DNA from 3 places in the Streptomyces sp. SDT5-1 genome. Region 1 is predicted to be linked to each of the others. Evidence: riboswitches for the same ligand, from Rfam matches in the RefSeq annotation. Region 1 holds a riboswitch; each other region holds the start of a gene.
The links. Region 1 has a riboswitch for cyclic di-AMP ahead of ACTWJ8_RS23545 (NlpC/P60 family protein). Riboswitches for the same ligand answer to the same signal wherever they lie in the genome.
Positions count from the first base shown of each region.

Region 2: linked by a shared signal. The riboswitch ahead of ACTWJ8_RS17460 (transglycosylase family protein) and the one ahead of ACTWJ8_RS23545 (NlpC/P60 family protein) in region 1 are both predicted to bind cyclic di-AMP.
Region 3: linked by a shared signal. The riboswitch ahead of ACTWJ8_RS28555 (M23 family metallopeptidase) and the one ahead of ACTWJ8_RS23545 (NlpC/P60 family protein) in region 1 are both predicted to bind cyclic di-AMP.

Region 1 is NZ_CM125963.1:5,072,102-5,077,786, forward strand. It holds gene ACTWJ8_RS23525 (LysE family translocator) at 1-21, shown strand, start outside; gene ACTWJ8_RS23530 (alpha/beta fold hydrolase) at 21-905, shown strand; gene ACTWJ8_RS23535 (C40 family peptidase) at 937-1,974, opposite strand; gene ACTWJ8_RS23540 (hypothetical protein) at 2,289-2,642, shown strand; gene ACTWJ8_RS23545 (NlpC/P60 family protein) at 2,699-3,886, opposite strand; cyclic di-AMP (ydaO/yuaA leader) riboswitch at 3,895-4,068, opposite strand; gene pcrA (DNA helicase PcrA) at 4,255-5,685, shown strand, end outside.
Region 2 is NZ_CM125963.1:3,764,924-3,770,608, forward strand. It holds gene ACTWJ8_RS17445 (DUF501 domain-containing protein) at 1-440, opposite strand, end outside; gene ACTWJ8_RS17450 (FtsB family cell division protein) at 467-958, opposite strand; gene eno (phosphopyruvate hydratase) at 1,059-2,339, opposite strand; gene ACTWJ8_RS17460 (transglycosylase family protein) at 2,625-3,347, opposite strand; cyclic di-AMP (ydaO/yuaA leader) riboswitch at 3,352-3,509, opposite strand; gene ACTWJ8_RS17465 (transglycosylase family protein) at 3,690-4,661, opposite strand; gene ACTWJ8_RS17470 (recombinase family protein) at 4,824-5,685, opposite strand, start outside.
Region 3 is NZ_CM125963.1:6,196,331-6,202,015, reverse strand. It holds gene ACTWJ8_RS28570 (bifunctional acetate--CoA ligase family protein/GNAT family N-acetyltransferase) at 1-774, opposite strand, end outside; gene ACTWJ8_RS28565 (HPr family phosphocarrier protein) at 963-1,244, shown strand; gene ACTWJ8_RS28560 (GntR family transcriptional regulator) at 1,462-2,148, opposite strand; gene ACTWJ8_RS28555 (M23 family metallopeptidase) at 2,380-3,186, opposite strand; cyclic di-AMP (ydaO/yuaA leader) riboswitch at 3,200-3,363, opposite strand; gene ACTWJ8_RS28550 (M16 family metallopeptidase) at 3,604-4,971, opposite strand; gene ACTWJ8_RS28545 (M16 family metallopeptidase) at 4,989-5,685, opposite strand, start outside.

The sequences.
Region 1 (5,685 bases):
GTGACGGGGCGGGCGGACTGATGCCGCTCGTGAACGTGTCGCCCGAGGTCTCGCTCGCGTACGACACCTTCGGGGATCCGGCCGACCCGGCGGTGCTGCTCGTGATGGGCTTCGGCGCGCAGCTGATCGCCTGGGACGAGGACTTCTGCGCGGCCCTCGCGGCGCGCGGCCGCCATGTGATCCGCTTCGACAACCGGGACTCGGGCCTGTCGACGAAGTTCGACGCCCACCCGGTGGACATGCCCCGGTTCATCGCCGCCGTGACGGCGGGCGACATCCCGTCCGCCGTGGCGATGGTCCCGTACCGCTTGCAGGACATGGCCGACGACGCCTTCGGCCTGCTCACCGCACTCGGCATCGAGCGGGCGCACGTCGTCGGGGCCTCCATGGGCGGCATGATCGCGCAGACGATGGCGATCTCCCGCCCGGACCGCGTCCGCACGCTGACCTCGATGATGTCGACGACGGGCGAGCCCGAGTACGGGCGGTCGTCGCCCGAGGCGCAGGCCGCGCTCTTCGCCCCGAAGCCCTCGGACCGCGAGGGCTACGTCGCGGCGGCCGACCGCTCCCTGCTGTGGGCGTCCAAGCGCTACGGGGACGCCGCCGAGCTCCGCGACCTGGCGGGGCGCAGCTACGACCGCGCGTACCACCCGGAGGGCGTCGGGCGGCAGCTCGGCGCGATGGTCCTCAGCGGCTCACGCGCCGACGCCCTGCGCGAACTCAAGGTGCCGACGCTCGTGATCCACGGTCTGGACGACACCCTGATCGACCCCAGCGGAGGCCGCCGCACCGCGGAGCTGATCCCGGACGCGGAGCTCCTGCTGCTGCCCGACATGGGGCACGACCGCCCCCGCGCCCTGTGGCCCCGACTGCTCGACGCGCTGGAGACCCACACCGACCGGTGAGACGACGGATCGCGGTGAAGGACCGGCGGGCTCACGCCACCCGCGTGGCGCCCGCGAAGGGCATTTCGTCGATCGGGGCGACGCGGACCGGGGCGCTCGGGTTCGGGGCGTGGATCATCTTGCCGCCGCCGATGTAGAGGCCCACGTGGCTGATCGAGGAGTAGAAGAAGACCAGGTCGCCGGGTTGCAGCTGGGACCTGGGGACGCGGCGGCCCGCGTCGATCTGGCTGTACGTGGTCCGGGGGATGGAGACGCCGGCCGCCTTGTACGCGGCCTGCGTGAGGCCCGAGCAGTCGAAGGCGGAGGGCCCCGTGGCGCCCCAGACGTAGGGCTTGCCGAGCGCGCCGTACGCGAAGGAGATCGCGGCCTGGGCGCGGGAGTTGGGGGCTTGAGCGAGGTCGGAGCGTTCGGCCGAGCGTGAGGCGTGCTCGCTCTGCGGTGCCGTGTCGCGTTCCGACGGGGTGAGGCGGGCGAGGAGGCGGCGGGCCTCCTCGAGTTTTCGCTTCACCTTCTTCTTGGCGTCCTCCAGCTCCGCCTTCTTCGCGCGCATCCCGTCGAGCGTGTCCTCGGCGTCGGCGCGCAGCTGGTCGATCTCGCGCAGTTCGTCCCGGACCCGGCCGACGGCGGCGGCCTGCCGCGCGCCGAGCCGCTCGGTGGCGGACGCCCTGTCGAGGTAAGTGTCGGGGGAGGAGGAGAGGAGGAGCTGGAGGGACGGGTCGAGGCCGCCGGTGCGGTACTCGGACGCGGCCACCGAGCCCAGCTTCGCGCGCTGCGCGTTGAGCGCCTCCGTGCGCCGCGACGCCTCGTCCTGGAGGGCGTCCACCTTCTTCCGCGCCCCGTCCGCCTGCTCCTTCGCGCCGTTGTACTTCTGGGTGGCGACCTCGGCCTCCTGGTAGAGCCGGTCGACCTTCGCACGCACCTGCTCGGGGCTGAGCCGTGGCTCCGCGTGCGCCGCGCCGCCGTCGAACGCGGTGGCGGTGGCCGCGGAGGCGAGGGCGAGGGTGGCCGCGGTGCGGGCCGTGCCGCCGCTGAGCGGGCGCGGACGGGGCTTGCGGTGTGCTGCCGGCACGAGGTCCTCCTTGGGCGGCCGGCCGAGTCGTACGGCCGCCTGTCGCGCGTCCGGCGGCGGCCCGCACAGGGGGAGCGGGTCGCCGCCGGACCTTTCTCGGCGGTGGTGTCCGACTGCCGCCCCTGGCCCGGGCGGCGGTGGGGAGCCGGTCACCTGAGGAAGGACGCTAAACCTCGGCGTAACGGGTTGGTGACGGATTGTTCGCAACTGGTCCGATTGTTGCGGATGATGATGGAGAGTGACCACAAGAGGGACGAGTCGGTGCCAAAGGGGTGCCCGTCGGAGGCCGCGGCTGCCCCGTTAGGCTCCGGGCCATGGACGTACTCATCCACCTCTTCGTCGGCCTGCACATCATCGGCATCGCCTCGCTGCTCGGCGGCTTCCTCACGCAGATGTCGGCGATGAAGGAGGGCGCGGCCCGCTTCAACAAGGCGATGCTGCACGGCGCCCTGACCATGCTGGTGACCGGCGTCGCCCTGGTCGGTCTCAACCAGGCGGACGGCAGCACCGTCAACAACATCAAGATCGGCGTGAAGCTCGCGATCCTGATCGTGATCCTCGGCATCGTCTATGTGAAGCGGGATGAGGAGAAGGCGGAGAAGGGCCTGTTCATCACGGTCGGCGCGCTCACCGTCGCCAACATCTTCATCGCGGTGCTCTGGACCTGAGCCACCGCGCACGTACGAAGGGCCCGGCAATCGCCGGGCCCTTTCGCGTACGGACGTCAGGCCGGCCGGACCACGCTGTGGATCGACGACGTGCCGTCGTAGTAGATCGACTCCTCGCGCACGACCGCGCCCGGCTTCGGCGCGTGGATCATCATGCCGTCGCCGAGGTAGAGGCCCACGTGGCTGATGTCGTCGTAGAAGAACACCAGGTCACCGGGTTGGATGTCGGAGAGCGGTACCGTCGTGCCGATCTCGACCTGGTCCCAGGTCGTCCGCGGCAGCGAGATCCCCGCCGACTTCCACGCGGCCTGCGTGAGCCCCGAGCAGTCGTACGAGTCCGGGCCCGTGGCACCCCACACGTACGGCTTGCCCTCCTGCGCCTTGGCGAACGCCAGCGCCTGCGCGGCCTTCGTGGCGTACGAGCCGTCGGACGAGGACCCGGAACCCGAGGACGAGCCGGAGGAGGAGCCCGAGGACTGCTCCTGCTCGCGCGCCTCCTCGGCCGCCTTCCGCTTCGCCTCCTCCGCGGCCTTCTGCTCGGCGGCCAGCTCGGCGGCCTTCTTGCGGGCCGCCTCCTCCTTCGCCTTCTCGATCGCGGCGAGCCGCGCCTTCTCCTCCGCGGTCAGTTTGGACAGCAGCTGCCGCGCGTCGGAGAGCTTCGTCTGCACGGTCTCCTTCGTGGACCGCAGCTCGGCCTGCGAATCGGTGAGGTCCTCGAGGCTCGACTGCGCCTCGGTGCGCTTCTTCGCCGTCTCGCGCGTCTGCTTCTGATAGTCGTCGATCGACTTCTTCTGCTCGTCGGTCAGCCGGTTCATCAGCTGGCGCTGCGAGAAGTAGTCCTCGGGGTCGTCCGCGAGGAACATCGTCGCCGTGTCGCTGACCCCGCCCGAGCGGTACTGCTCGGCGGCGTACCTGCCGAGCTTCTGGCGGGCCTCGTTCATCTGGTCGGTGCGCCGCGCGACGTCGTCGAGGAGCCGGTCGACCTGCTGCTTCTTGGCGGCGGTCCGCTCCTTGGCGCCGTTGTACTTCTGCGTGGCGACCTCGGCCTGCCGGTACAGGGTGTCGACCTGCTTCTTGACCTCTTCGAGGCGCGGCTTCGACGACGGCTGCTCGGGCGCGGCCTGCGCCGTCTGGGAGAGCAGCGCCACGGAGGTGAGCGCGGCGGTCGTGATGCCGACCGCCGGGGTCGTTCTGAGGCCGCCGGTCATCCGGGACCGGCTGCGGGGCTTGCGGTGCGACGCCACGGCAGGCGACTCCTTCCGTCGTCCGCCTACCGGGTTAGCTGTCGGGTTCGGGCGTGGTGCGTGGAAGGTTGCCCTACGGTCGACCACCCCGTGCTGCCGGGCGGTGCGACCGATTCACCCCAAGGTCGGTTGGGTCCCCGGTTCCCTGCCTCTCGGCGTACGGGACTCGGCGGGGGCTGCCCGTTCGCCGCGACGTCCGCGGGCGGGGGGACGGGCTGCCCGGCTGCACCGTAGCCAACTCGTGTGGCTGCTGTGAAGGTTGATGTTCGATATGCCCGATACATTTTCGTGATCTGCGCCGCTCGGTTTCGGTGAGGTTCCGAAGGGAGCCGCGGGTTGTCAGTGGGGCGGCCTAGACTCGTAGAGCGATGAGCAGCCTCTTTGACGACAGCTTCCTGACCGGCCTCCAGAAGGGCGCGCCCGGCTCCCCGAGCGGTGAGCAGGAGCCTCCGCCGCCGCCCCCGGACCCCGAGTACGACGACGGGGCCCCGGAGCCGATGCCGGACGGGCTGTTCGGCGCGCCTTCCGAGCGGGACGCGTACTACCGGGACGGTGCCCCGCGCCCGGTCCTCGACTCGGCGACCCTCCTGGAGGGGCTGAACGAGAACCAGCAGGCGGCCGTGGTGCACGGCGGCACCCCGCTGCTCATCGTCGCGGGCGCCGGATCCGGCAAGACCCGCGTCCTCACGCACCGCATCGCGTACCTGCTCGCCGAGCGCGGCGTGCACCCCGGCCAGATCCTCGCGATCACGTTCACGAACAAGGCCGCGGGCGAGATGAAGGAGCGCGTCGAGGACCTGGTGGGCCCGCGGGCGAACGCGATGTGGGTCTCCACCTTCCACAGCGCCTGCGTCCGCATCCTGCGCCGCGAGTCGAAGAAGCTCGGCTTCACGTCCTCCTTCTCGATCTACGACGCCGCCGACAGCAAGCGGCTCATGGCGCTCGTCTGCCGCGACCTGGACCTCGACCCGAAGAAGTTCCCGCCGAAGTCCTTCAGCGCCAAGATCAGCAACCTCAAGAACGAGCTGATCGACGAGGAGGACTTCGCCGCGACGGCCGCCGACGGCTTCGAGAAGACCCTCGCCCAGGCCTACGCGATGTACCAGGCCCGCCTGCGCGAGGCGAACGCGCTGGACTTCGACGACCTGATCATGACGACGGTGAACCTGCTGCGCGCGTTCCCCGACGTCGCCGAGCACTACCGCCGCCGCTTCCGCCACGTCCTCGTCGACGAGTACCAGGACACGAACCACGCGCAGTACGCCCTGGTGCGCGAGCTCGTCGGCCCCACCGAGGGAGAGGACGCCGACCCGGCCGAGCTGTGCGTCGTCGGTGACGCGGACCAGTCGATCTACGCGTTCCGCGGCGCCACGATCCGCAACATCCTCGACTTCGAGGACGACTACCCGAACGCGAAGACGATCCTCCTGGAGCAGAACTACCGCTCCACGCAGACGATCCTCAGCGCGGCGAACGCGGTGATCGAGCGCAACGAGTCGCGCCGCCCCAAGAACCTGTGGACGAACGAGGGGCCCGGAGCCCAGATCACGGGCTACGTCGCGGACACCGAGCACGACGAGGCGCAGTTCATCGCCGACGAGATCGACCGCCTCACCGACGCGGGCGACGCGCAGGCCGGCGACGTCGCGGTCTTCTACCGGACGAACGCGCAGTCCCGTGTCTTCGAAGAGATCTTCATCCGCACCGGACTGCCCTACAAGGTCGTCGGCGGCGTCCGCTTCTACGAGCGCAAGGAGGTCAGGGACGTCCTGGCCTACCTGCGCGTCCTCTCCAACCCC
Region 2 (5,685 bases), 1.3 Mb from region 1:
ACACCGGGGCCCGCGGCCAGGGAGTGGGCCACGAGGACGTGCAGGCACTTCACACGGTCGGGCATGCCACCGGCGCTCGGAAAGCCCTCCAGGACCTCGATGGCGTCGCGGCGCGCGATGTAGTCCTCGTGCGCGGCACGGTACTGACGAGCCAGCTCCGGGTCCTCCTTGAGCCGCTCCGTCATCTCCTTCATCACGCCGTTCGCCTCGAGCGTGCCGATCGCCGACGCCGCCCGCGGACACGTCAGGTAGTACGTCGTCGGGAAGGGCGTGCCGTCCTCCAGACGCGGCGCCGTCTCGACCACGTCCGGGTTGCCGCAGGGGCAGCGGTGCGCGATGGCGCGCAGGCCGCGCGGCGGGCGGCCCAGCTGCTCCTTGAACGCGTGGATGTCGGCGTCCGTGGGCGCGGTGGGCTCGGTCTGCGGCGGGGGGGTTTCCATCGCTCGGGTGTTTCCTTCGGTCTTCGTCAGTTGTCCGCCTGGTCGGCCTTGTCGACGCCGTCCCAGACGTTGGAGTACCAGGGGCGGTCCTCGGTCTCCTGCTGCGCGCGGTCGCGCTCGACGGTCCGCGCGTCGGGCACCACGTACCCGGTCTCGCCCGGCATCACCATGTGCAGGCGCTCGCGGATGCGCTGCTCGGCGTACGCGTCGTCCTGCCAGCGCGCCTTCTCGTCGCGCAGCCGGTCGACGCGCTGCTTGGCCTCCTGCTGCTGGCGCTGGAGGTCCTCGATCTCGCCGCGCTGGGAGACGTACTGCCTTATGGGGTAGGCCAGGGCGACCACCAGCGTGCACAGGACGAGGGCGAGGAGCGCCGCGCGTCCCGTGAGGCGGGAGCGGCGGGCCTGCCGCTTGTTCTGCGAGCGGTAGACGCGCTCCGCGGTCTGTTCGCCCAGGATCCGCAGGCGGGTGGCCGTGGAGAAGCGATCTCTGGAGTCCCTGTCTCGGACCTTTCCGGGCATCGCCTGCTCCCGCCTCCCCGTCGCCGCTCACGTACGTACGTCCCCGCACACGGTACGGGACCGAGTGCGGGGACGTACGGAACTACAGCCTCAGTGAGGCTCAGCCCTTGAAGCGGGGGAACGCCGAGCGACCGGCGTAGACCGCCGCGTCGTCGAGGATCTCCTCGATGCGCAGGAGCTGGTTGTACTTGGCGACGCGCTCGGAGCGGGCCGGGGCGCCGGTCTTGATCTGGCCGCAGTTCGTGGCGACGGCCAGGTCGGCGATGGTGACGTCCTCGGTCTCGCCGGAGCGGTGGGACATCATGCACTTGAAGCCGTTGCGCTGGGCCAGCTCCACGGCGTCCAGGGTCTCGGTCAGCGAACCGATCTGGTTCACCTTCACGAGCAGGGCGTTCGCCGAGTTCTCCTCGATGCCGCGGGCCAGGCGCTCAGGGTTGGTGACGAACAGGTCGTCGCCGACGAGCTGCACCTTGTCGCCGAGCTTCTCGGTGATGACGTTCCAGCCGGCCCAGTCGTCCTCGAACAGCGGGTCCTCGATGGAGACGAGCGGGTAGGCCGCCACGAGCTCCTCGTAGTACTCCGTCATCTCGGCGGCGGAGCGCTCCTTGCCCTCGAACTGGTACTTGCCGTCCTTGTAGAACTCGGAGGCGGCGACGTCGAGGGCGAGGGCGATCTGCTGGCCGGGAACGTAGCCGGCCTCCTTGATGGCCTCGAGGATCAGGTCGAGGGCCTCACGGTTCGAGCCGAGGTTCGGGGCGAAGCCGCCCTCGTCGCCGAGGCCGGTGGCCAGGCCCTTGCTCTTCAGGACCTTCTTCAGCGTGTGGTAGACCTCGGCGCCCCAGCGCAGGGCCTCGGAGAAGGACTCCGCGCCGATCGGGGCGATCATGAACTCCTGGATGTCGACGTTGGAGTCCGCGTGGGATCCGCCGTTCAGGATGTTCATCATCGGGACCGGCAGCAGGTGCGCGTTCGGACCGCCGAGGTAGCGGAAGAGCGGCAGGTCGCTGGCCTCGGAGGCGGCGTGGGCGACGGCGAGCGAGACACCGAGGATGGCGTTGGCGCCGAGCGAGCCCTTGTTGTCGGTCGCGTCCAGGTCGAACATGGCCTGGTCGATCAGGCGCTGCTCGGTGGCGTCGTAGCCGACGAGCTCCGGGCCGATCTGCTCGATGACGGCGAGGACGGCCTTCTCGACGCCCTTGCCCTGGTAACGGTTCGGGTCACCGTCGCGGAGTTCGATGGCCTCGAAGGCGCCGGTGGAGGCGCCGGACGGAACGGCAGCACGGCCGGTGCTGCCGTCGTCGAGGCCGACCTCGACCTCGACCGTGGGATTGCCTCGGGAGTCCAGGATTTCCCGGGCTACGACGACGTCGATGGACGGCACGAGCATCTCCTTCTGGGATGTGACGGGCGGTGCGGGCGGCTGCATGGATCCGTGGTCCCGCACCCCTGAGCGTAACCGGCTCGCGGGCATCGGCCATCCGAACGCCCGTCTCGTGGACAACGCCGATAGCGAAATGTTTCTTAACGGAACAAAAACAGCGACCTCCGGCCCGGCTGAGCGGGACGGAGGTCGCCGGAGTGAGCGGCCCGTGGGGACGGGGAGGGCGGCCGGGCTCGGCGTCCGCCGATGCCGAGTCCGTGCCTGCGGTCCTTCCGGACCTGACGCTTAGCTGAGGTGCAGCTGCTGACCCGGGTAGATCAGGTTGGCGTCCTTGACGATGTCGTTGTTCTTCTCGAACAGCTTCTGCCAGGTCGTGCCGTGCGCCTCGGCGATCTTGCTGAGGGTGTCGCCGGACTTGACCTTGTACTCGCCGTCGCCCTTCTCGACCTTGTTGCCGGTCGGGGTGGTGACGGTGTCCTGCTTCGGAGCGGCCTGCTGCTTGGGGGCCTCCTGCTTCGGGGCCTGCTGCTGCGGCTGCTGACGCTGCTCGGAGCGGTCCGCGCGCTGCTGGGTCTCCTGCTTCGGGGCCTCCTGCTGCTGCGAGGAGGACGAGTCGGCGGAGGCGCCGTCGTACGAGGCGGAGGACAGGCCGGTGCCGCAGTTCGGCCAGGCGCCCTTGCCCTGGGAGGCGAGAACCTTCTCGCCGATGGCTATCTGCTGCGCCTTGGAGGCCTTGTCGGCGGTGGACGCGTACTGGTCGCCGCCGTAGGCGGACCAGGTGGAGGCGGAGAACTGCAGGCCGCCGTAGAAACCGTTGCCGGTGTTGATCGACCAGTTGCCACCGGACTCGCACTGCGCGACCTGGTCCCACTCGGACGAGGTGGCGGCGGAGGCGGACGTGGCGCCCATCAGCGGCACGGCGACCGCGGCGGCGGCGACACCGCCGAGCGTGGCGACGCGGACGGCCTTGGACGGGCGGCGGTGCTTGTTCTTGCCGGAAAACAGCATGGAGGTATCCCCTCACCGACGCCTGCGAGGTGAGCTGTCGGGTTCGGGCCAGTGAGTGCCCGGCAGCGGCATCCTTGTGCGCTGCTTCACCCCAAGCCCGTCCGGTCTCCCGGAAGGGCGCTTACCTGGGTCCCCCGCTCCTGCCTACGGCGCTGACGCGTCGACTGTTCCCGTACGGACGCTGGCAGGATTCGGCGTGACATCCGTCGGGGCCCGCTGAAGCGAGCGGTCACGACCGTAAGCAGTCGATCCGTCCGATTTCAAAGTTGATCAGGGGCTTTGAGACCCATGTCTCACTCGACCAACATCGGACAAAGCCCCCTCAACTACCCCCGAAAACCTTCACTGTTTGTCCGAACCGTCTCCAAGATCCAGGCTCTGACCAGGAAGGATGAGATCGGGGTCGGAGCCCACCGTCTCCTTGTTCCGCTCGTAGAGCGCGTCCCAGCCGCCGTGCACGTCCTCGGCCTTCGCGATGTCCCAGAGGTTGTCGCCGGCGCGGACCGTGTACGCGTCGCCGTCGCGCTTGCTCTCGCGCGAGGCGTGACGACCCTCACTCGCGCGGGAGTCCGCCTCGTCGTCGGACGCGCGGTCGCCGCGGTGCCGACCGGAGGAGGCGTCGGGGCTCTCCGTGGCAGAAGGCGCGTGGGACTTGTCACTTGAGGAGGCGGCGGACTCCGTCGGCTCCGGCGACTCCGGCTCCGACGACTCCGGCGAGGCGCTCTCCTTCTCCTTGTTACCGGAGGTATCGCCCGAGTCGTCGCTCGCGGTCTCGTCCGCGCTGTCACTGGGCGAAGGACTGGCCGACGCACCCTTGCCGGCATCCGCCTCGTCGCCGGCGCCGCTGTCGCCCTCGCTCCCCTCGTCGTCCCCGCTGTCGGCCGACTGCGAGGGAGACGGGGACGCGGTGACACCCGGATCGATGTCCGCCGAGTCGTCGTCCTTGGTGAGGTCCGCGGTGAGCGAGCACATCGGCCAGGCGCTCGGACCCTTGTCCTCGAGGACCTTCTCGGCCACGGCTATCTGCTGCGAACGGCTGGCCTGGTCGGCACGCGGGGCGTAGGCGAGCCCCCCGTACTCCTCCCATCTCTCCTGCGTGAACTGGAGACCGCCGTAGTAGCCGTTCCCGGCGTCCAGGCTCCACTGGCCGCCGCTCTCGCACTCCGCGAGCTTGTCCCACGCCTGCGTGGTCGCGGCGCTCGCGCCACTGGCGGCGAACAGCGGGATCGCGATGGCGCTGCCGGTGACTCCGGCGGCGACGACGAGAGCAGGGGCCTGACGGGGGCGACGGTGTCGACCGTTCCCGGAGAGCATGCGTTTGCCTTTCGCGAGACTGATGCTGCTACGCGCGACGGGTGGTGCAAGTGGTGCGGGTTGTGCATGTGTCGCGATGATCCGTGAACGTAGCGGCACTCGAACACCTGTCACAAGTCGATGCAGCGTAGATCACGTGAAAGTCACAGTCTTGACGGGGCGTCAGTTCGCGACCTTTCCGAAGTCCGCGAACTGCCCGACGAATCCGTACAGTTCGCTGCAATCCAGACGCACGCCGGTGACAACGCGAAGGGGAGGCGGAACGGGAGGCCTGTAGACCGGTTCGCCTCGCACGTCCGCGTGGAGCACCGCCATGACCGCAGGCCATGCGCCCTTCTTCCACCAGGACAGCTGGCGCTCCCTGATCGCGTTCGCCGGGCCCCAAGCGGCCGGGAGATCCTTCCAGCTCAGCCCGTGCCGCAGCCGGTGCAGCATTCCGTTGAACTGCCCGCGGATGTCGTACTTGCTGGTGAAGTGCCGCTTGGTGAAAAAGGGGCCGAGCGCCGCGAGCACGCTCCCCCATTCCTCGTCCGTGGGGTCGGGCGGCACCAACATGCCGGTCTCCTCGTGCCACTCGGTGACCGGGCACCTGACCCCCGCCTTGTAGAGAACTTCACGCGTCCCGCAGTGAACTTGGACGTCGAACGCCTCGAACAATGCACGCACCTGTTCAGGACTCAGGCCAGGCACGCAGGCCGCACCGGACCGGATGGCGTCGAGCAGGTCGTCACGCCGCGCGTCATCGGCCTCCCGGCCGGCGAGCCACTCCGCCGCCACCGCCCGTTGGCGACGCAGATCTTCGGCTTCCTCGCGCATGCGCTCGGCAGCGGCGTGCAGTACGGCCGGAGCGATCCCGGCCGCGACGTACGCCGGCGCCCCGCGCAGAAGCTCCTCGTGGCGCGCGACCGCCCGGTCGATCTCCCGCACCCGCCGTTCGTACCGCGAGGGGTCGCCGGGCGCCGCCGCGTGCCGCTGCCGAACCACGTCGGCCGCCAGGAGTTCGTGGCCGTCGAGCAGCCCGAAC
Region 3 (5,685 bases), 1.1 Mb from region 1:
GATCTCGGTGAGGTCGTCCTCGAACGCCTGGTTGACCGCGTAGAGGCGGCCGGTGAAGCCCGCGTCCCTGAGGTTGTCGAGAACGCTGCGGCCCACTCCCCCGGGCGCCCGCCCGACGCCGATCACGGCGACGGAGCCCGGGGCGAGCAGGCGCTGCACCGAGCGGGCCTCCGCGCGCTGCTCGCGCGCGTGCTGCACCGCGAGGGAGGCCTCGGTGGGTTCGATGTCGAACTCCAGGCGGACGACGCCGTCCTCGAAACTGCGCTTCTGCGTGTATCCGGCGTCCCGGAACACCTTGATCATCTTGGTGTTGGCGGGGAGCACCTCGGCGGCGAAGCGGCGGATGCCGCGCTCCCGCGCGACGGCCGCGATGTGCTCCAGGAGGGCGGAGGCGACGCCGCGGCCCTGGTGGGCGTCCTGCACGAGGAAGGCGACCTCCGCCTCGTCGGCGGGCGCGGTCGCGGGCATGCCGTGCTCGTTGATCCGGTCGTAGCGCACCGTGGCGATGAACTCGCCGCCCACGGTCGCGGCGAGGCCGACCCGGTCCACGTAGTCGTGATGGGTGAAGCGGTGCACGTCCTTGGCGGACAGCCGCGGGTAGGGCGCGAAGAACCGGTAGTACTTCGACTCGTCCGAGACCTGTTCGTAGAAACTGGTCAGGTGCTCGGCGTCCGCGGTGGTGATGGGCCTGATCCGCGCGGTGCCGCCGTCGCGCAGCACTACGTCGGCCTCCCAGTGGGCGGGGTACGCATGGCGGTCCGACGGAGTCTCCATGTCGCAAGAGTAGGGCCGGCCACCGACAGAAGGCGTCCCGTCGTACGGGTCGCGGCCGGTACGCCCGGAAGGCACTCTATGGAGGACCGAAGGGCTGTGCGGGCGAGGACCTGGGTCCGCGTCACGCACCGCCCCCGATATGGAACACTGGTCTAGACAACCGTGAGTCACCTGAAGGGCAGCATCACATGGCTGAGCGCCGCGTCAACGTCGGCTGGGCCGAGGGCCTCCACGCCCGCCCCGCTTCCATCTTCGTCCGCGCTGCCACGGCGGCCGGCGTTCCCGTGACGATCGCCAAGGCCGACGGCAACCCCGTCAACGCCGCCTCCATGCTGGCCGTGCTCGGCCTGGGCGCGCAGGGCGGCGAGGAGATCGTGCTGGCCTCCGACGCCGAGGGCGCGGACGCCGCGCTCGACCGGCTGGCGAAGCTGGTCGCCGAGGGCCTCGAGGAGCTTCCCGAGACCGTCTGACGCACAGACGAAGCAGTACGGCAGAGCCGCGCGTCCCCTTTGGGGCGCGCGGCTTTTTCGTTCCCGGAAATACGGCACGAATTCCGCGGCACGCAGCACGAATTGCGCGGCGCGCAGCGCGGATTACGCGACAGGAATTCACGCAAGCCCGTCCGGCCATTTCAGCCGTTTCGGCGCGCGCCGAGAATTGCGCACTTCTTTGTATACGGCGCCGTTGTTAAAGCTGGTGCCCCACCGTGTTGACTGCGTGTTGCGAACTCCTCACACGCTCTCCCGCGCGCGGGACGCGCAGGCGGTGGGCGGCCGCGGCGCGCTCGGTGTGCAGGGTCGCCAGGGCGCGGGCGCGCTCGACGTCGCCGCGCGCCACCGCGTCCACGATGGCGCCGTGCTCGGCCCAGGACTCGACCGGGCGGGCGGGGCTCTCCACGGCGTACATCCAGGCGATCTTGTGGCGGAGCTGGGTGAGCAGGGTGATCAGGCCGGGGCTGCCGGACGCCTGGGTGAGCGTCTCGTGGAACCAGCCGCCCAGGGAGCGCAGATCCTCGCCCTGACCTCGCCTCGCGCGCTCCTGACCCAGCCTCACGAGCCCGCGCAGCACCTTGAGGTGGGCCTCCGAGCGGCGCTGTGCGGCGCGGGCCGCGGCCATCGGTTCGAGCAGCATCCGGATCTCCAGGAGGTCGGCCGCCTCCCGCTCGGTGGGCTCGGCCACGCACGCGCCCGCGTGCCTGCGCGTGACGACGAACCCCTCCGCCTCCAGGGTGCGCAGCGCCTCGCGGACGGGCACGCGCGAGACCCCGTAGCGACGCGCGAGCAGCTCTTCGGTGAGCCGCGCGCCGCGCTCGTAGACCCCGGCGACGATGTCGTCGCGGATCGCCGTGCATACCGAGTGCGCGGGAATGCGCATGGTTCGACCTCCGCCTTGATCCCCGCGAAACGCGGTCGAATGACGCCCGTGCAAGCGCGCATGACACGCGGCCGGAGCACTTGTCCTTCGACTCTATTCCACCGTGCTTGAATTTCCGACGAGGGGACGGAATCCGGGGATATTTTTTGGACAGCCGATATCTGCGGACACGCGAAAGCCCCGGCTCGGTGAGCCGGGGCTTTCGTCGGACGCGCCGTGGGTCGGGCCGGGTCAGACGTTCACGCCGTGCTGACGCAGGTACGCGACCGGGTCGATGTCCGAGCCGTAGTCGGGGCTGGTGCGGGCCTCGAAGTGGAGGTGCGGGCCCGTCACGTTGCCGGTGGCGCCGGAGAGGCCGATCTGCTGGCCGGGGGTGACGTGCTGGCCGACGGAGACGCCGATCGAGGACATGTGACCGTACTGGGTGTATGTACCGTCATTCATCTTGATCACGACGTTGTTGCCGTAGGCGCCGCCCCAGCCGGCCTCGACGACGGTGCCCATGCCGACGGCGTGCACCGAGGTGCCGCTGGCGGCGTGGAAGTCGATGCCGGTGTGGCTGCCGGAGGACCACAGGCCGCTGCTGGCCTTGTAGGCGGTGGAGACGTACGAGCCGGATATCGGCGCCACGAAGCTGTTCAGGCGCTTGCGCTCGGCCTCACGGGCGGCGCGCTCCTTGGCCTCGCGGGCCTCGCGCTCCTTCTTGGCCTTTTCGGCGGCGCGCTTCTTGGCCTCCGCCTCGGCCTTGCGCTTGGCCTCCTCGGCCTTCTTCTTGGCCTCGGCCTCGGCCTTCGCCTTCTCGGCGGCCTTCTGCTGCGCGGTGGCCTGCGCGTCGATCTTGTCGGCGAGGGAGTCGCCGATGGCGATGGCCTGCGTCAGGCCGTCGTGCTCCGCGGCGGGTTCGGCGGCGAGGGCGGGGGCGGCGAGGCCCGCCACCACGCCCGTCGTGGTGAGTGCGGCGACGCCGGCGACCTGAGCGGTGGTGCGCGTCAGACGGCCGGGACGGCGGTGCTTCCCGGTGGCACGGGTGAACCCCATGAAGGTGCTGATCCTTTCCTTCCTTCTCGCCTACCGGGTTAGCTGACGGGTTCGGAGCAGGAAGGTCTCCTACGGGCCCCCTCCCCTCGCGGGAAGAGCGCCCGATTCACCCCAGGGACTTCGGTGGGTCCCCGGCTCCCCTGGCTCGCACCGTGGGGGACTCGGCGATGACTGTCCGGTGTCGCGGGTGCGACGTACGTCTGGCGGACAGCCGGAGGGAACGCTAAGCGGGGCCTCTTTGAATCAACAAACAGAACCCGGCTTTTGTAGTGCACGCCACAGGGCACGCAGGCAACCTCTACAACAATTCGGACATTTGTGAGCGTGTAGTGATTCCAGCTGATCGTGATCAACACCACGAAGCCCCGGCGGCCGCTGTCGGCGCCGGGGCTTCGTGGTGTGCCTCAGGAGGCGAACTCAGCTCGTGACCACGGTCACTTCACCGATGCCGAGCGCCTTGACCGGCTCCTCGATCTGCGCGGCGTCGCCCACCAGGACCGTCACGAGCCGGTCCGAGGGGAACGCGCTCACGACGGCCGCCGTGGCCTCCACGGTGCCGGTGGCCGCCAGCTGCCGGTACAGCTGCGCCTGGAAGTCGTCCGGCAGGTGCTGCTCGACCTGGTCCGCGAGCGTGCTCGCGACGGCCGCCGCCGTCTCGAACTTCAGCGGGGCGACGCCCACCAGGTTCTGCACGGCGGTGTCCCGTTCGGCGTCCGTGAGGCCCTCGGCCGCCAGCGTGCGCAGCACCTTCCACAGGTCGTCGAGCGCGGGCCCGGTGTTCGGCGTGTCCACCGAACCGCTGATGGCAAGCATCGCCGCGCCGCTGCCGTCGGGCGCGGAGCGCAGCACCTGGGCGAAGGACCGCACCCCGTAGGTGTAGCCCTTCTCCTCGCGCAGGACGCGGTCCAGGCGCGACGTGAGGGTGCCGCCCAGGCAGTACGTGCCGAGGACCTGCGCCGGCCACACGCGGTCGTGCTTGTCCGGGCCGACCCGGCCGATGAGGAGCTGCGTCTGCACGGCTCCGGGGCGGTCCACAATGACGACGCGGCCGGTGTCGTCGGCGACGACCGGCGGGACGGGGCGCGGCTCGGTGGTGTCGCCGGTCCAGGCGCCGAGCGTGTCGGCCAGGAGTGCGTCCAGGTCGATGCCCGTCAGGTCGCCCACGACGACGGCCGTGGCGGTGGCGGGGCGCACGTGCCGGTCGTAGAAGGCGCGCACGGCCGCCGCGTCGATGGCGGAGACGGTCTCCTCGGTGCCCTGCCGCGGGCGCGACACGCGCGCGTCGGCGGGGAAGAGCTGCCGGGAGAGCTCCTTGGCGGCGCGCCGGGCCGGGTTGGCGCTCTCGTGCGGGATCTCGTCCAGGCGGTTGCGCACCAGGCGCTCGATCTCGCTGTCGTCGAAGGCCGGGGCGCGCAGGGCGTCGGCCAGCAGGGCGAGGCCCTTGGAGAGGCGCGAGGCGGGCACTTCGAGGGAGGCCCTTACGCCGGGGTGGTCGGCGTGCGCGTCCATGGTGGCGCCGCAGCGCTCCAGTTCGGCGGCGAACTCCTCGGCGGAGTACTTGTCGGTGCCCTCGTTGAAGGCCCTCGCCATGATCGTGGCGACGCCGTCGAGGCCCTTCGGCTCGGCGTCCAGCGGCGCGTCCAGGTGCACCTCGACGGCGACGACCTGCTGGCCGGGGCGGTGGCAGCGGAGCACCGTCAGGCCGTTGGGGAGCGAGCCGCGCTCCGGGGCGGGGAACGCCCAGGGCTTGGGCTCACCCGCCTGCGGGCGGGGGTGGAAGTCCATGCTCGCGAGCTGCTCGGTCACTGGCCCGCCTCCTCGGTGTTCTCGTCGGTCTCGGCGGGGGCGGTGGGCTCGTACACGAGCACCGCGCGGTTGTCGGGGCGCAGGCGCTCCTTGGCGATCTCCTGGACCTCCTCGGCGGTCACGTCCAGGACGCGCCCCACGGCGGTCAGGGCGAGCTGCGGGTCGCCGAACAGGACGGCGTAGCGGCACAGCTCGTCGGCGCGGCCCGCGACCGTGCCCAGGCGGTCGAGCCACTCGCGCTCCAACTGGGCCTGCGCGCGCTCCATTTCCTCCGGGCTCGGGCCCTCCTCGGCGAACCGGGCGAGCTCCTCGTCCACGGCGGCCTCGATGACGGGGACCTCGACGTCTCCGGAGGTCTTCACGTCCAGCCAGCCGAGGGACGGCGCCCCGGCGAGGCGCAGCAGGCCGAAACCGGCCGCGACGGCGGTGCGGTCACGGCGTACGAGGCGGTTGTAGAGGCGGGACGACTCGCCGCCGCCCAGCACCGTGAGGGCGAGGTCGGCGGCGTCGCACGCGCGCGTGCCGTCGTGCGGGAGCCGGTAGGCCGACATCAGGGCGCGTGCGGGCACCTCCTCCTCGACGACAAGGCGCTGCTGCTCGCCGATGACGTCGGGCAGGGCGCCGTCGCGCGGGGCGGGCTTGCCGTCGTGGCCGGGGATGGTGCCGAAGTACTTCTCGACCCAGGCCAGCGTC